3 regions of the Pectobacterium cacticida genome follow, and region 1 is predicted to be linked to each of the others. Evidence: predicted binding sites of a transcription regulator. Region 1 holds the regulator's gene; each other region holds the start of a gene.
The links. Region 1 encodes Fur, which represses iron uptake genes when iron is present. Its sites were predicted from a motif close to ATAATAATGAGAACNACTATCAA; they were not measured.
Positions count from the first base shown of each region.

Region 2: RFN81_RS03110 (Nramp family divalent metal transporter) is a predicted target of Fur. The motif match lies at 1,418-1,440, and genes of this name have one in related genera.
Region 3: RFN81_RS14795 (TonB-dependent siderophore receptor) is a predicted target of Fur. The motif match lies at 3,666-3,688, and genes of this name have one in related genera.

Region 1 is NZ_CP133656.1:2,710,620-2,716,171, forward strand. Features, by position in the region: gene dgcN (N-acetyltransferase DgcN) at 1-724, shown strand, start outside; gene dgcA (N-acetyl-D-Glu racemase DgcA) at 721-1,701, shown strand; gene RFN81_RS12530 (D-amino-acid transaminase) at 1,728-2,576, shown strand; gene fldA (flavodoxin FldA) at 2,928-3,455, shown strand; gene fur (ferric iron uptake transcriptional regulator) at 3,781-4,236, shown strand; gene glnS (glutamine--tRNA ligase) at 4,284-5,552, opposite strand, start outside.
Region 2 is NZ_CP133656.1:660,765-666,316, forward strand. Features, by position in the region: gene nadK (NAD(+) kinase) at 1-528, opposite strand, end outside; gene grpE (nucleotide exchange factor GrpE) at 659-1,255, shown strand; gene RFN81_RS03110 (Nramp family divalent metal transporter) at 1,490-2,734, shown strand; gene RFN81_RS03115 (2-hydroxymuconate tautomerase family protein) at 2,782-3,030, opposite strand; gene RFN81_RS03120 (glycerol dehydrogenase) at 3,228-4,325, opposite strand; gene RFN81_RS03125 (glycosyl hydrolase 53 family protein) at 5,113-5,552, shown strand, end outside.
Region 3 is NZ_CP133656.1:3,211,934-3,217,485, forward strand. Features, by position in the region: gene acnB (bifunctional aconitate hydratase 2/2-methylisocitrate dehydratase) at 1-809, opposite strand, end outside; gene RFN81_RS14795 (TonB-dependent siderophore receptor) at 1,281-3,548, opposite strand; gene RFN81_RS14800 (helix-turn-helix transcriptional regulator) at 3,816-4,799, shown strand; gene RFN81_RS14805 (MmgE/PrpD family protein) at 4,905-5,552, shown strand, end outside.

The DNA.
Region 1 (5,552 bases):
TTTAGCCGCGGGGCTACATAATAAACTGGCTGATGTTCCAGAGTTAAAAACACTGGCGGACAGCCTCGGTCGCAATTTGTTTGATGTGCGCCATCCGACCGAATCATATCCTGTGGCCAATGGACGCAAACGCGCGGGCAAACGTGTATTGCCGGTCGGGACTGATTGCTCCTGCGGCAAAATGTATACCGCGTTAGCCATTGAAAAAGAGATCCTTTCACGCGGTGGAAAAGCGACTTTCCGAGCCACCGGCCAGACCGGTATTTTGATCAGCGGCGCTGGCATTAGCGTGGATGCAGTGGTATCGGATTTCGTTTCCGGTGCAGTAGAAACGCTGACGCCAGAGAATGACGCCGACCACTGGGATGTTATTGAAGGGCAAGGCTCGTTGTTCCATCCGTCTTTCGCCGGAGTCACCACCGGCCTTATTCATGGCGCACAACCTGATGCGCTGGTGCTCTGCCATGAGCCGACCCGCACGCATATGCGTGGCGTGGATTACCCCATTCCGGATATTGCCGACTGCATGGCGCTGAATCTAAAGATGGCGCAATTAACCAACCCGGAAGCCCGGTTTGTGGGGATCTCGCTGAACACCTCAGCCCTTAGCGACGCCGATGCCCTGGCGTTAATGGCGGATCTGGAACACCGCTACGGCCTGCCAGTAGTAGATCCATTCCGCCAAGGCGTGGGCGCGATTGTCGATAATCTGGTGGCACAATAATGGAACTCATTGTTGCCCATGAATGCTGGCCGCTACGCCATGTGTTTACCATCGCCAGGGGCAGTCGGCATCAGGCCGACGTGGTAACGGCAACCCTTCAACGAGATGGTTTTACCGGAAGAGGCGAGTGCTTGCCTTACGCACGCTACGGTGAGTCGGTAGAAAGCGTGATGGCACAGATAGATAATCTGCGTCCACTACTGGCGGCGGGGATGACACGCGCGCAGTTACAAGACGCCCTACCGGCCGGCGCGGCTCGTAACGCGCTCGATTGCGCTTTCTGGGATCTGGAGTGTAAATCTTCGGGACAGACTATCTGGCAACGGGCAGGGCAACCCTTACCCCATAATCTGCATACCGCCTATACGTTGTCGCTAGATACCCCAGAGAATATGCAACAGATGGCGCAGGAGAACAGTTGGCGTCCGTTGCTTAAGCTCAAACTTGCCGATGAACAGGATATTGCCCGAGTGATGGCGGTACGCAAGGGGGCACCGCGGGCCAGAATCATTGTCGATGCAAACGAAGGCTGGGACGAGGCAATGTATCTACGCCAGACCCCCGAACTGGCGCGACTTGGCGTATCACTGATCGAGCAACCACTGCCTGCTGGAGACGATGACGTGCTGGCACAATTACCGCACCCGGTGCCGCTCTGTGCCGACGAATCCTGTCACTCGGTGACGTCGCTGGCCAACATCGCTGGGCGCTACGAGATGGTTAACATCAAACTGGATAAAACCGGCGGCTTGACGGAAGCGCTACGGGTGCGGGATGAAGCCACGCGGCTGGGTTTACAGGTGATGGTTGGCTGTATGGTCAGTACCTCATTATCCATGGCACCCGCCGTAGTCGTCGCGCAACAAGCGAGTGTGGTAGACCTCGATGGTCCATTGCTGCTGGCTGAAGATCGCGAACACGGACTGCATTACGACGGTAGTGAACTTTTCCCACCAGTCCCGGCATTATGGGGCTAGTGACGCTCAAACTTGAGGAGAGGGCAATGTCACGCACGGTATATCTTAACGGAGAGTATTTATCTGAAGACGCGGCAAACATTTCCATTTTTGATCGCGGTTTTTTATTTGCCGACGCGGTTTATGAAGTGACAGCGGTGGTAAACAGCAAGCTAGTGGACTTTGCCGGCCATTACGCTCGTTTGGCACGCTCCTGTCGGGAATTGGGATTAACGTTGCCGCAGACTGAAAATGAACTGCGGGATATTCATCAACGATTACTCGAGGCGAATGCGCTCACTGAAGGGGGAATCTATCTGCAACTGACGCGCGGGAACAGTGGGGATAGAGATTTTCACTATCCATCACCCGGTACGCCCCCCACGCTGGTGCTTTTTACTCAGGCGCGCCCGGTCGTAAACCATCCTGCCGCCAGCAAAGGGATCCGGATAGTGACCTGCCCGGATATTCGCTGGCAGCGCCGGGATATTAAAACCGTCCAATTGCTGGCCCCCTGTATGGCGAAAGCCTGGGCCGAGGCCAATGGCGCCGACGACGCTTTTCTGGTGGAAGATGGCTTTATCACCGAGGGCAGCGCCTGTAACTGCTATATCGTCCTCGCGGACAACACTATCGTCACTCGCCCGCTTAGCAATAGCATTTTGCACGGCATCACCCGCAAAGCATTGTTACGTTTGGGAGAAGAACATGGTGTGACCTTCGAAGAGCGGTTATTTACGCCAGAAGAGGCCCGTCAGGCAAGTGAAGTATTTATCAGTTCCGCCACCACCTTTGTCTGGCCGGTGATAAATGTCGATGGTCAACAAATCGGTGATGGTCATCCGGGGCCAATTACCCAACGTCTGCGCAAGATTTATCTCGACATGCTGCCTTGATACATAGCCTTTGGTATGTACGGAGGAGGTGCGGTTCCGATGTGGATGACGCCCATTCCAGCCATGACTGAACATATGAGGGGTCTCCGTGGCCCCTTTTCCCAATCCGCTTACTCCGCACCAGATAAAGCACATTCCGTATGTACGCAATCGCGTCGATTGATCCGTGTTTCGTTTTTTCACATTTCTCACATTTCAGAGCGCACCTTCACCGCCCGCCCCTCCGTATGAACGTGATTCAGGCATCCTTAGCGATACGAGTTTCTCCTGATGTGAGTGTCTGTTATTATTAGCGGATAAGCGGGCGAAAGATTACCCAATACCATTAGGAATCAAGAGGTTATTCAATTCATGGCACTCATCGGAATATTCTTTGGCAGCGATACTGGCAACACGGAAAACATCGCCAAAACGATACAACAACAATTAGGCTCCAACGTTGCTGATGTCCATGACATCGCCAAAAGCAGTAAAGAAGATCTTGAAGGTTACGATATCCTGCTGTTAGGTATTCCAACCTGGTATTATGGCGAAGCGCAATGTGACTGGGATGATTTTTTCCCGACATTAGAAGAAATTGATTTCACTGGAAAGCTGGTCGCAATCTTTGGCTGTGGCGATCAGGAAGACTATGCAGAATACTTCTGCGATGCCATGGGCACCCTCCGCGACATTATTGAACCACGCGGTGCGACGATTGTCGGTCACTGGCCAACAGAGGGCTATTATTTTGAAGCCTCTAAGGGGCTTGCTGATGATAATCACTTCATTGGCCTGGCCATTGATGAAGACCGCCAGCCTGAACTGACTCAAGAGCGCGTGACCGCTTGGGTCGATCAAATTAGCAACGAGCTTAATTTGAAAGACTTAATTGGCTAAACCCATTGGCTCTGATAATGATCATCAGAGCCAAAACCTATTCATAGGTTAAACCTTTCATAATAATCGCTACATTTTTTCGATTTCTATCAACAAACCTGTACAATAATCCCATCAATTTTGTGTGTGCATAACCCTTTCCTCATTCATCAACAACGAATTGCGTTGTTTGCAAGTTATGTGAATAGGGACACTATTGTTAACATTCCTTTGTTTTCATTTTGTATGCACGGTTCTATAATTGAGACGTTTTTGCATTTTAAGCCGATTAATATCATAGGCTATGCAGCCTCCATTGATAAGTAAGCAACAGGACTAAACCCGCATGACTGACAATAATACCGCATTAAAGAGGGCTGGCCTGAAAGTCACTCTTCCACGATTAAAAATACTGGAAGTGCTACAGGACCCCATCTGCCATCACGTCAGTGCGGAAGATCTTTATAAGAAACTGATTGATATGGGCGAAGAGATTGGCCTTGCCACCGTCTATCGCGTACTCAACCAATTTGATGATGCCGGTATTGTTACACGCCATAATTTTGAAGGCGGTAAATCCGTTTTTGAGCTGACGCAGCAGCATCATCACGATCACCTGATTTGCCTCGATTGCGGAAAAGTCATTGAGTTTCGTGATGAGTACATTGAAGCCCGTCAACGCGCCATTGCGGAACGGCATGGCATTAAGCTGACCAACCACAGTTTGTATCTCTATGGCCATTGTAGTGAAGGTGATTGCCAAGAGGATGAAACCCTTCATGACGATAAATCGACCACCTAAAAATAAAACCGCCGCGGCGGTTTTATTTTTATCTTTAATCTATGATCCTAGCCTACCCAGGTATCACGCAGCCCGACAGTGCGGTTAAACACCAAGTGTTCTACGCTGGAGTGAACCCGATCGGCACAAAAATAACCTTCGCGCTCAAACTGATACGCTTTCTCTGCTTCGGCTTGTGCCAAACTCGCTTCTACAAAACCCTGCGTAATTTTTAACGAATCTGGATTAATCGTCGACAGAAAATCGTCCGCCGCGCCTGGGTTGGCAACACTGAATAAACGATCGTACAAACGGAACTGGGCTGGCAACGCATGCGCCGCAGAAACCCAATGAATAACCCCTTTCACTTTACGTCCATCAGCAGGATCTTTACTCAAGGTATCCGCATCATAACGACAATAGATGGTGGTAATCATGCCTTGCTCATCTTTTTCAATACGCTCAGCTTTAATGACGTAGGCATAGCGCAGACGCACTTCTTTACCCAGCACTAGTCGTTTGTACTGCTTGTTGGCTTCCTCTCGGAAATCCGCCCGATCGATATAAACTTCACGGCTGAACGCGACCGACCGCGACCCCATTTCAGGTTTATTAGGATGATTTGGCATCGTAACAAACTCTTCGTGTCCGACAGGGAGATTCTCGATGACCACTTTGACCGGGTCCAGCACCGCCATCGCACGTGGGGCGTTTTCATTCAGATCGTCGCGGACACACGATTCAAGCGCCGCCATTTCCACGATGTTATCTTGCTTTGTAACACCGATGCGGGCACAAAACTCACGAATTGAAGACGCGCTATACCCACGGCGGCGCAAACCAGAAATGGTCGGCATACGCGGATCGTCCCAACCTTCAACAATTTTTTCCGACACCAGCAGATTCAGTTTACGCTTCGACATAATCGCATATTCAAGATTGAGCCGAGAAAACTCATACTGCCGTGGATGGCAAGGGATAGTGATATTGTCCAGAACCCAATCATACAAACGGCGGTTATCCTGGAATTCCAGCGTACACAACGAGTGCGTGACCCCTTCCAGGGCATCGGAAATACAGTGAGTAAAGTCATACATCGGATAGATGCACCACTTGTTGCCCGTCTGGTGATGCTCGGCAAATTTAATCCGGTACAACACCGGGTCGCGCATCACGATAAAGGACGATGCCATATCGATCTTGGCACGCAGACAGGCGGTTCCTTCGGCAAAACCACCGTTGCGCATCTTTTCAAAGAGCGCCAGATTTTCCTGTACAGAGCGATCGCGATAAGGGCTGTTTTTACCCGGCTGCGTTAACGTGCCACGGTACTCGCG
Region 2 (5,552 bases), 2.0 Mb from region 1:
GGAACGTTGTGAGAAAGCGAATTTGTCATCAATATAAACTTCAAATTCAATCATGTGCGCCACCTTCCCAGGGTGGAGCACGACCTCATTAATCGCGGTACTGATGCTGTCAGGCTGATTCACGCGGCAAACGTGCGCTTCCAGCATGAAGCGTTGTTCACACAAATAATGGCCAGCAAGAACGTCGGAAAGTTGCTGCTGCGCCTGATCGGGATCGAGATCGGTGAGAAAGCCTAGATTACCACGATTCACTCCGATCACTTTGATATCGTAGCGTGACAGCACGCGCGCCGCGCCTAACATATTGCCATCACCGCCGACGACAACCGCCAGATCTGCTTGTTGGCCAATATCGGCAAGGCTACCGGTCAATGCATCTTGCAGATTCAATTCGCGGGCGATTTGTTGTTCGATCACAACCGAGTACCCTTTATCCATCAGCCAGCGATAGAGCATCTCATGCGTTGCCAATGCTGTCGGATGACGTGGATGACCGACAATACCAATACAAGTAAACGGTTTGTTCATTGTTGTTTTTATCCTCAGCGAGATATATCGGAAGTTGCTAAACCAATATGTGGCAAGTTCCCTTGAATCCCCGATTTTGATCCCCATAATAAGCAACTAGCGAGATTAATGCTAAACCGCGGAGAATTTCATGAGTAGTAAAGAACAGAAAACACCTGACGAGCAAGTGCCGGATCAAAAAGATGCCGTTGAAGGTCAGCAAGCAGAAGCCACGCCTGAGACACCAGAGACGCCAGAGGTTACCGATCCGCGAGATGCGCGCATTGCCGAACTGGAAGCGCAACTGAACGAATTGCAGCAACGCGAACGTGATAATATTCTTCGCCTCCGGGCCGAGGCGGATAACATTCGCCGTCGTGCGGAAATGGATGTTGAAAAAGCGCATAAGTTTGCGGTGGAGAAATTTGCCAGTGAAATGCTGCCAGTTATCGATAACCTGGAACGTGCGCTGGAAACGGCGGATAAAACCGACGAATCGCTGGCGGCGATGATCGAAGGCGTTGAGCTGACGTTGAAATCATTATTAGATGCAGTACGCAAATTTGGGATTGAAGTCGTCAGCGACGTTAATGTGCCGTTTAATCCGGAAGTACATCAGGCAATGACGATGTTACCTTCGGCTGAGCATGAGCCAAACCACGTTATGATGGTCATGCAAAAAGGTTATACATTAAATGGTCGCTTGCTACGTCCGGCGATGGTTGCCGTATCGAAAGCACAAGACTGATATTCTCTCTTACGCGTCTTTATGCTAAACCCTGTGCTTCCTGCATGGGGTTTTTGTTTTTATTTTGTTAAAATTCGATTGATTAAACAGATGTCGCACAGATGCTTAATAACTCATCATCTTTAACTATTGCAAAAATCGATGTTGTCGTTATAAATGCGCTTGATAAGCATTCTCATTTTTGTGAGAGTAACCCTTAGCGTAATATAACGACAGTATTAGAAGGGTCATGCTATGCCGGGTAGCCGTGCTATTGAATCAACAAGCCGTACATCAAGGAAGATAAAGTTGTCTTTGATGGGGCCAGCGTTTATCGCGGCGATTGGTTATATCGATCCAGGCAATTTCGCCACTAATATTCAATCTGGTGCCACCTATGGGTATACCTTGCTGTGGGTCGTTGTTTGGGCGAACCTGATGGCGATGCTAATCCAATTATTGTCCGCTAAGCTGGGGATCGCAACGGGAAAAAACCTGGCGGAACATATCCGCGATCGCTTCCCGCGACCAGCTGTTTGGGCATATTGGATTCAGGCTGAGATTATCGCGATGGCGACCGATTTGGCGGAATTCATCGGTGCGGCGATTGGTTTTAAGTTGCTTTTGGGGGTGACCTTACTGGAAGGTGCGATCCTTACCGCCATTGCAACCTTTCTGATTTTAATGTTGCAACAGCGCGGCCAGAAGCCCCTGGAGAGAGTCATCGGCGGCTTGTTATTGTTTGTGGCGGCGGCATATATTGTCGAATTGGTGTTTTCACAGCCTGAGTTAGCCGCGCTGGCCAAAGGCATGGCAATTCCAGCCTTACCCTCCTCCGATGCCGTGCTATTGGCTGCTGGCGTGTTAGGTGCGACGATTATGCCGCATGTGATTTACCTCCACTCTTCTCTTACTCAGCATGAAGGCGGCCACAGCCGTGCAGAACGTTATTCTGCAACGAAGGCCGATGTTGCGATTGCGATGACTATCGCCGGATTTGTTAATCTAGCCATGATGGCAACGGCGGCAGCGGCGTTTCATTTCAGTGGTAATCAGGATATCGCCGATCTGGATAAAGCGTACCTCACGTTAGAGCCACTTTTAGGTAAAACCGCCGCGGTCGTTTTTGGATTGAGTTTGGTGGTGGCAGGTCTGTCTTCCACCGTGGTTGGTACACTTGCGGGTCAGGTGGTGATGCAAGGGTTTGTGCATTTTCATATTCCGCTCTGGGTACGTCGTACCGTGACGATGCTACCGTCGTTTATTGTTATTATGTCCGGAATGGATCCGACGAGAGTGCTGATATTGAGTCAGGTAGTCTTGAGTTTTGGGATTGCGTTGGCTCTGATTCCGTTACTTTCTTTCACGGGGAATCGTGAGCTGATGGGCGGAATGGTCAACGGCCGCTGGGTGCAGCGTTGCGGGAAATTAATTGTCATACTGGTCGTTTCCCTGAATATGTACCTGCTAATTGATACGCTACTTGGAATACATGCCTGATGCCGTAGGCATGTATTCGGCCACTCGGAAACCTATCGCGCAATTCCCTATTGCGCGGCTTTTCTTAAGGTTGTTACTGGCACGCCGCCAATTCCCCAGTTGTCAGTTTCAACTTCATCAATAACGACTACGGTCGTTTTCGGGTTCTTGTTTAGCACATCGACGAGAAGCTGGGTGACGCCTTCAATCAACTGACGTTTTTGTTCAGCGGTAGCGCCCTCATTAGTGATCCTGATGTTGACATATGGCATGTGTTCTATTCTCCGATGATGAGATAGTGGCTCGCGGCAGAGCAGCAAAGTCCTATCATGATAAAAGCGTGGTGAATCCACGTAGATTAGTTTGACCGTTGAATATCAATTCAGCGTTGATATTAATGGGGTGGTTGATGATATGGAAAGGATGTTTTAGCCGATGGTTGGAAAGAATCGTTCGTCTATAGACCTAAGCCCGACGCGATAAAGATGGTAGCGTCGGGCTTCTATGGCAATGGTTAGTCGATCGTTTTGCTGAATGCATCGACGGCGACAATCGCGTGTGCGACGTCTTCCGCGGTTAATCTGTTGTCCAGATTCTTCAGTGTATCGGCGTCGCTGCACGCCAAAGCACCGACTTTGACCAGATTTTCAAACGATTCGTTTTCAAGGTGCAGGTCTTTTAGCCGGGTCGGCATGTTGATAGCTCGGTAAAAACGGATATAGCGTGCGATTTCTTCATCGGGACGCTGTTCCAATACCATATGTGTTAACGTGCCATAGGCCACTTTTTCTCCATGCGTAAGATGATGGATATCACCCTTAATGGCGGTAAAACCATTGTGGATAGCATGGGCACCTGCTAATCCGCCATTTTCAAACCCTAAGCCTGAAAGCAGAGTGTTCGCTTCAACAACGGATTCGACTGCTGGCGTGACGGCGCCTTTTTCCACGGCTTTATAGGCGCTATAGCCATAGGTCAGCAGTGTTTTCTCGCACGTTTCTGCAATCGCCATACCTGCCAGGGTTGGCTTACCGCCCAACATCGAGAGAGAATGAGAGCGCAGCACGGCCTGAGCTTCAACATAGGTAGCCAGTCCATCGGCAATGCCTGAAGCAAATAGGCGAGCGGGAGCCTGAGCGCATATTGCAGTATCGACCAGAACCAGATCGGGGTTTTTGTCATAAAAACGGTAGGAATCAAACACACCGTCATCGGTATAGATGACGGAGAGCGCGCTACACGGAGCATCTGTCGATGCAACTGTGGGGACGATAGCGACATTCTGTTTTAACTCATCGGCCACAGCTTTTGCTGTATCCAATGTTTTCCCCCCTCCTAGCCCAACGACGATATCCGCGCCTGCATCACGAGCCAACCCGGCAAGACGGGTTATTTCATTACTCGATGCCTCTCCGTTAAAGCGCTCATAATGATGATCAATGCCTGCCTGTTTGAGTGAGTCATAGACACGTTGGCCGATAATATCCCATACGATGTTGTCTGCCATCAAAAATGCTTTGGCGCCTAGGGGCTTAAGTTGTTCGCCCAGTTCATCCAATACGCCGCTACCCTGAACATATTTTCTAGGTGAAGAGAAAATGAAATGGTTCATGTTATCTACCTCATGATGTTGTTATAAAAGTGATGCGGTATGGCATTGTTATAGCATAGCCGACAAACTGTTAATAGACGAAAAGAGCGGTATAAGCGGTAAAGCTAGATTATAATAATCATGTAGTTAGGCGATCTTCTCCTATCGTCTACCTTTGGTATTCGCTTCTCAGACCTTCTTCTAATCAATGACGGGGGCCATTAGTCCATCTACTGATGTCATCGACGTGTGTCGCCACTTGAAGAGGTTTAGAACCTATCCCATTAGCGCTATTTTACTTGCCATTTCGGCCCTGGGCAGTGCTCGAAATCCTCACGTACTTCGTGTACGCTCCGGTTTCTGCGCGCTGTCCGTGACCAAACTGACCGCGACAATTACGCCTACTGAGATAGGTTTTGCGTTGTCGGTTTTATCCGTTCACCGCAGGGTTATTTCTGTTAAAAAAATGGTATTTAAATCATAAAGCGTAAAATGCTTACTTTTTCCCGCGGATTGAATATGGCTAATGTTAATTCTGTATAGGTATACAGGACAGATATCTTAATACCCTCGGTAATCGTATTCGGTGAATTAATTGATTTTTGAATAATTACCCAGTTAATATCTTACGATGATAAAATAGGATGCTTAATTTTGTGGGTGAAGTTAATAAATAAAAATTACTATTAATAGTAGTTGATTTTCATCAGATGCTTTTTATAGACTTATCGTCTTCATTTTTTTAATCTGTTCCTATATGCTTTTATGGTATAAAACTATTCTATAGTGTCGTTTCAAGGAGAAATACGTGAAAAGGAATCATTATTCAAGAATAAGCATTCTATTATTAGTCTTCTTTATGGGGATTATGTCAGTTAATCTAGCTAAGGCGGCACCGCCCTTTGCATATGGCGCGGATATTGGTTGGGTTAAGCAATTAGAAGATCGCGGTGTGCGCTGGCTTGATGATGCAGGATCGCAGCGCGATGTCTTGCAAATATTACGCGATCACGGCATCAATGCGGTACGGCTACGTGTTTTTGTTAATCCGGCGGCCAATGCCCTATGGAATAGCTATAAAACGACCTGGACAATGCTCGGTTATTCAGATAAAAACCGCGTGGTGGAAGCCGCCTTGCGTGCTAAAGCAATGGGAATGCGTGTTATGGTCGATTTCCATTATAGCGATGTTTTTGCTGACCCTGCGCGTCAGCAAAAGCCGGCTGCATGGGCGAATTACAATCTTCG
Region 3 (5,552 bases), 500 kb from region 1:
CCACCGCGTTTGTTCGGCACATGGGGGATATCATCGCCCATGAACCACAGCACCGAGTTGGTCGCCGATTTACGCGATGACCCCGTCCCTACGACGTCGCCAACGTAAGCCAGCGGGAAGCCTTTCTGGTTCAGTGCTTCAATCTGTTTGATCGGCCCGACAACGCCCGGCTGATCGGGCTCAATACCTTCGCGGGCATTTTTCAGCATTGCCAGTGCGTGCAGCGGAATATCCGGGCGCGACCAGGCATCAGGAGCCGGAGATAGGTCATCCGTGTTCGTTTCACCGGTGACTTTAAACACGGTTACGGTAATTTTTTCCGCCAGTTGCGGGCGGGACAGGAACCACTCGGCGTCGGCCCAGGATTGAATCACTTGTTTGGCATACGCATTGCCCGCTTTCGCTTTTTCTTCTACATCATAGAAGTTGTCAAACATCAGCAACGTATGAGACAACGCCTCGGCGGCAATAGGCGCCAGCGTGTCGTTATCAAGCGCATCAATCAGTGGATGGATGTTATAGCCCCCCTGCATGGTGCCCAGTAGCTCGATCGCTTTTTCCGGGGTGACCAGCGGGGAAGTGGCTTCACCTTTGGCAACGGCAGCCAAGAAACCGGCTTTTACATATGCGGCTTCATCAACGCCGGGGGGGACGCGGTTAATCAACAGATCTAGCAACACTTCTTCTTCGCCCGCCGGAGGATGCTTGAGTAATTCAACCAGCGCGGCCATCTGCGTGGCATCTAACGGTTTAGGAACAATCCCCAGTGCAGCCCGGTCGGCCACGTGCTTACGATATTCTTCTAGCACGACGTTCTCCTCGCTCTCATTGTCTTCATTTTGCCCGGCGCTCTGGTTCCCGCTTATGATGTCCATGCCTGGGTGTCAGCGTGTGGATGTAAGGTAGTAGAGTGCCCGGTCCAGCCTCGCCAGCATATCAGGATTTGAATTGATTGTTAATTCGTTCACATAATAGCAACATTATTATTTAACAACATCACATGCCCAAATTTGCCATCACTGAAAAATACCGGCGCTTGCAGGATAACATGTCCCCGCTGGCGCACACTATCTATGCCTGGATATTGGGTTTACGCGCCAGGCAGCGTTGACCATGTTGTTAGCGTATGAAGACGCGTTGGACGCATGTATGTCCTACTATTGCCTCATCAATCTGGGCGAGATATCGCTACCTTAAAACGCCTGTTTTCCCCGTTCGCACTAAAAAAAACGCCACGGTGAGCTTACACCGTGGCGTTATCACCAGCATAAACGGTATCGTTAGAACGAGGTATTTACGCTAATAAAGAAAGTCCGCCCCGGTTCGTTGTAGGTCGCGGCACCCGCGCCCGCGCCATTGTTATTAAGGCTCTGCGCATTACCGGCACGGAATTGACGTTTATCGAACAGATTCTCCACACCAGCCGTAACGCTAGCGTACTTGTTAACGTCATAAGTCGTACTCAAGCCGAAAATAGCATAGGGGCTAACCTCATGTCGGTCGTAACCGCTGGTGGGCTCTCCTTTATAGTTCAGTTTTTTCGGCTGTTGCCGTCCATACCACGTCACGTCTGTCAGGAAGGAGAGATTGTCAGTTGCTTGCCAACTGACAGAGGAATTCAGTGTGAATTCCGGCGTGATCGACAGACGATCGCCTGTGGTTTTATTTTCCGAACGCAACATCCAGGTGAGATTGTTATTCCAACTAATCGTCTCTGTCACTGGGATGTTTACCGTACCTTCCAACCCTTCCACCAGCGCTTTAGGAATATTTTCCCACTGATAAATATTAGAATTGGTATAGTTTCCTGTTCCGCCAACCGCATTCCCTCTCAAGGTCATACCCGACTCAATTTTGTTGCGGTAATCGTTACGGAAATAGGTGATGCCAGCCTGATAACCGTCACGGTTAAATTCAATACCGACTTCCTTATTAATGCTGGTTTCCGCATTCAGGTCATGGGTTCCCATCAGATAGCACGAACCGCCGCCATAACAGCCGTTACCGCGGCTATATAGCAGATAGTTTGGATTCAACTGATAGAGGTTTGGCGCTTTATAAGCACGGGCAATCCCCATTTTCAACGTGAAATCGTCGCCCAGTTGTTGCGACAGGTTCAGTGACGGGCTCCAGTTATTACCAACGATGCTGTGATGATCAAAACGTAATGCGGGTGTCAGCATCGTACTGTTAGTCACTTCGATATTGTCTTCGATAAAAATAGACGCAATGCGTGCTGACATTTTATCGCCACGATTCACATCTGCGATTGAACCGATGCTGCCACCTTCCGAGGTTCCCTGCGTATTAGACGCCGGATCGCGCATCTTCTGTTCAACCCATTCGGCACCAATAGTCGCAGTCTGATTAAACAGTGCTTCAAACGGAAGATTCACCTCACTATGCGCGGTATAGGCATTGAGCGTAATCGTTTTGTAGTCATTTCCTACGGGTCTGCCAGCCGGCCCCCCCGATAACTGCTCGAAAATACGCGTATTATGTGTATTTTCATACTGAACATAGGAAAGCGTATTAATGCCGCTGTCCCAATAACCGCGATGGGTAACGGAAAAATTTTGTCGATACATGCGGTTCGTTTCCTGACCGTAGTTCGCCAGCGTATCTTCCTTGCCATTATTGTTCTCAGTGTCTCCTGCATAAATATTGCCCTGACGACTGAAACCCGCTTCAAAGTCCAGCGTCTGCTGCGGCATAAATTCCCAACGCAATAGACCGTTGATATCTTTATTACGCACACCTTCTCGCCCTGCCGGGACAGTGACCACCGCAGGATTCAGTTGATGACCGTCGTTGATATCCCAAGCATCGGCCTGCGTTTTATTAACATTACCGAACAAGCGGAAACTTAGGTTATCCGTTAACCCTCCCATCAGGTTGAAATCTGTGCGCTTAGTCGCCCCCTCAGCACGGTGCTCAGGCGCATTCATATAACTATTCCACGCGCCGTGCCACTCCTGCGTCGGCTGTTTGGTGATGATATTGACCACGCCGCCCGCGGCACCATTCCCATAACGTGCCGCCGCAGGGCCACGCAGCACTTCAATACGTTCGACCATATCGGCGGGCACCCAGTTAGTGTCGCCACGGGTATCGCGCTCGCCGCGCCAGCCATAGCGTACAGCATTGCGGCTGGAAACCGGCTTGCCATCCACCAGAATCAGCGTATTTTCCGGCCCCATACCGCGGATATCGATCTGTCGATTATTACCGCGAGAACCGCTGGTTGAGTTACCGGATAAGTTGACGCCGGGCATGGTGCGAATCAGCGCCGACAGGTCGTTAGCGGGCGGGCGTTTGCTGATATCTTCCGCAGTGATTACCGACACGCCCGGTGCCTGACGAGTTTGCTCTGCGGCTGTCACGACCATCGTATCGCCCGCCGCACTGCTGGCGGCCTGATTTTGCGCCTGAGAGGCAGGTTCTGCTGAAGGAATGGTCGAGGTCTGCGCCGCACTCAGGAACGACGTCATTCCGCAGCCAACGCCAATAAGCGTCGCCAGATAATGGCGCGATTGTGGTAGTTTCATCAAAATCATCCTGCCCTGTAGTATGTGAATGCGAGTATGTGAATGCGTCGCCTGTTTCTCCGTATTGCCGAAAACCGGTAATGCTTTTATCTTGCGATCTGGCGACGCCAACGAAAAATGCTATTGAGAAGTATTTGCATTACCATTCTGGCGCGGTCATTGTTACATTGGTCATTCAGGACGGGGTTTGCTCTAGCAGCAAAATGTTTTGCCAAAGCATCAAAATGGAAGGCGCAGGTCGCGGAGTTCAATCAGGTAGGTCATCACGTGCGCAACTTCACTCGGTCATCAAAGCCGATCTACAAAGATCATATTGTTCAGCAATCAAGTTTGGTCGCGAATAATTACCGGTTTATCGGCCCTCGGCTGATCGATAATGTACCCGTGCTATTCGGGTCGTTCAGCGTCGTGCAACTCAATCCCTATCTGATCCTGCATACAGCGGATGTGGTGAATCGCCATAATATGAAGAGCCAAAACATGCTGGATGACGGGATCAAACTTGCGATTGTGGTAAGCGGTAATGCACATATCTCTTTTGGTCATCGGGAATTGCATTTAGGTGAGGGCCAGCCAGCCTCGCTGATTGCACTGACGGAACCGACAATGTTTACCCGTATCGGCAAGCGAGATGAATATGAACGAACCATAACGCTAACGTTCGATCGAGAATGGCTGTACGGCAATATGCTGGATACGGTTAGCGACTGGCAGGCTATCTACGATTTCACACAAACGCACCTGGCAACACACCTCTGGAAGCCGTCCCAGCAGGCGCGGGCGATAGCGTTACAAACGTTGAATGCGGAGCCTTGCCAAACGCCACTGCAACGCCTCTATCTCGAAACCCAGTGCACCCACCTGATTATCGAAGCGTTTACGTCACTGATCGCGAGTGCGGCACAGGAGAAGCGTAGCGGCATGACTCTGCGTAGCTATCACCGTATTGAGCAGATTCGCGAGATGCTGGAAAGCGGCCGCGCCGATCACCTTTCGCTGTGCGAAATCGCCAAAAGCGTCAACATGAGTGAAAGCACGCTACAGCGCCACTTCCGCCAGACGTTCAAAATGAGCGTGTTTGAATATCTGCGTAACTGCCGCTTACAGCGCGCCATGCTGGCCTTGCAGAAAGATGGCATCAGTATTGCGCAGGCGGCCAGCATTGCGGGTTACAACAGCCCCGCCAATTTTGCTACGGCTCTGCGGCGCGCCTTCGGTATCACCCCGAAGCAGCTTAAAGATCGCTTCTGATTCGCCATTAATAACTAAAATGCATTCTTTATTCATTTTAGTTATTAATGGCGTGTAAGCGATGCGCAGTAAATTACTACTTTTATCTCAGCATCGATGATCGCCATGACTAATCAGACAGATATCACCGCACACCTTGCCCACCTCGTTATCCATAGCGAACCTAGCCAGGACGCCATTGAGGCCGCCAGAGAGGGCGTAACTGACTTTATCTCCACCGCGCTCCCGATCGTACAAGGCGCGATTGTCGACAGCGGTCTCGCGCCGCTAAAACAGGTGTTCAACGGGACAGATAGCCTGACGCGGAGTCTGATTCTGGGCTATGCCGGCCATGTCCTGGATTTCGATGATTATCATCCGGCATTCCGTGGCCACCCCAGCACCGTTATTCTGCCCGCGCTGTTCGCCCTTGCCGCAGAAGATTCCTCGGTGACGGAAACTGCATTTTTAGTCGCTTATGTCATCGGCGTAGAAACGGCTGGCAGAGTCGGGCTGGCGGGCGGCCCACGTCATTATAGTCTCGGTTACCACAACACAGCCACGCTCGGCGCCATTGCTGCCGCGGCGGCGGCGGCGCGTCTGGCGGGCGCGACGCTAGAACAAACGCAGACCATGCTTGGCATTGCCGCAACACAGGCCGCCGGGTTACGGGCGCAATTTGGTTCAGCAGTTAAACCACTCCATGCCGGGCTCGCCGCCAAAGCAGGGCTCACCGCCGTCAAGCTGGGGCTCGCGGGCTTCGAGGGTAATAAA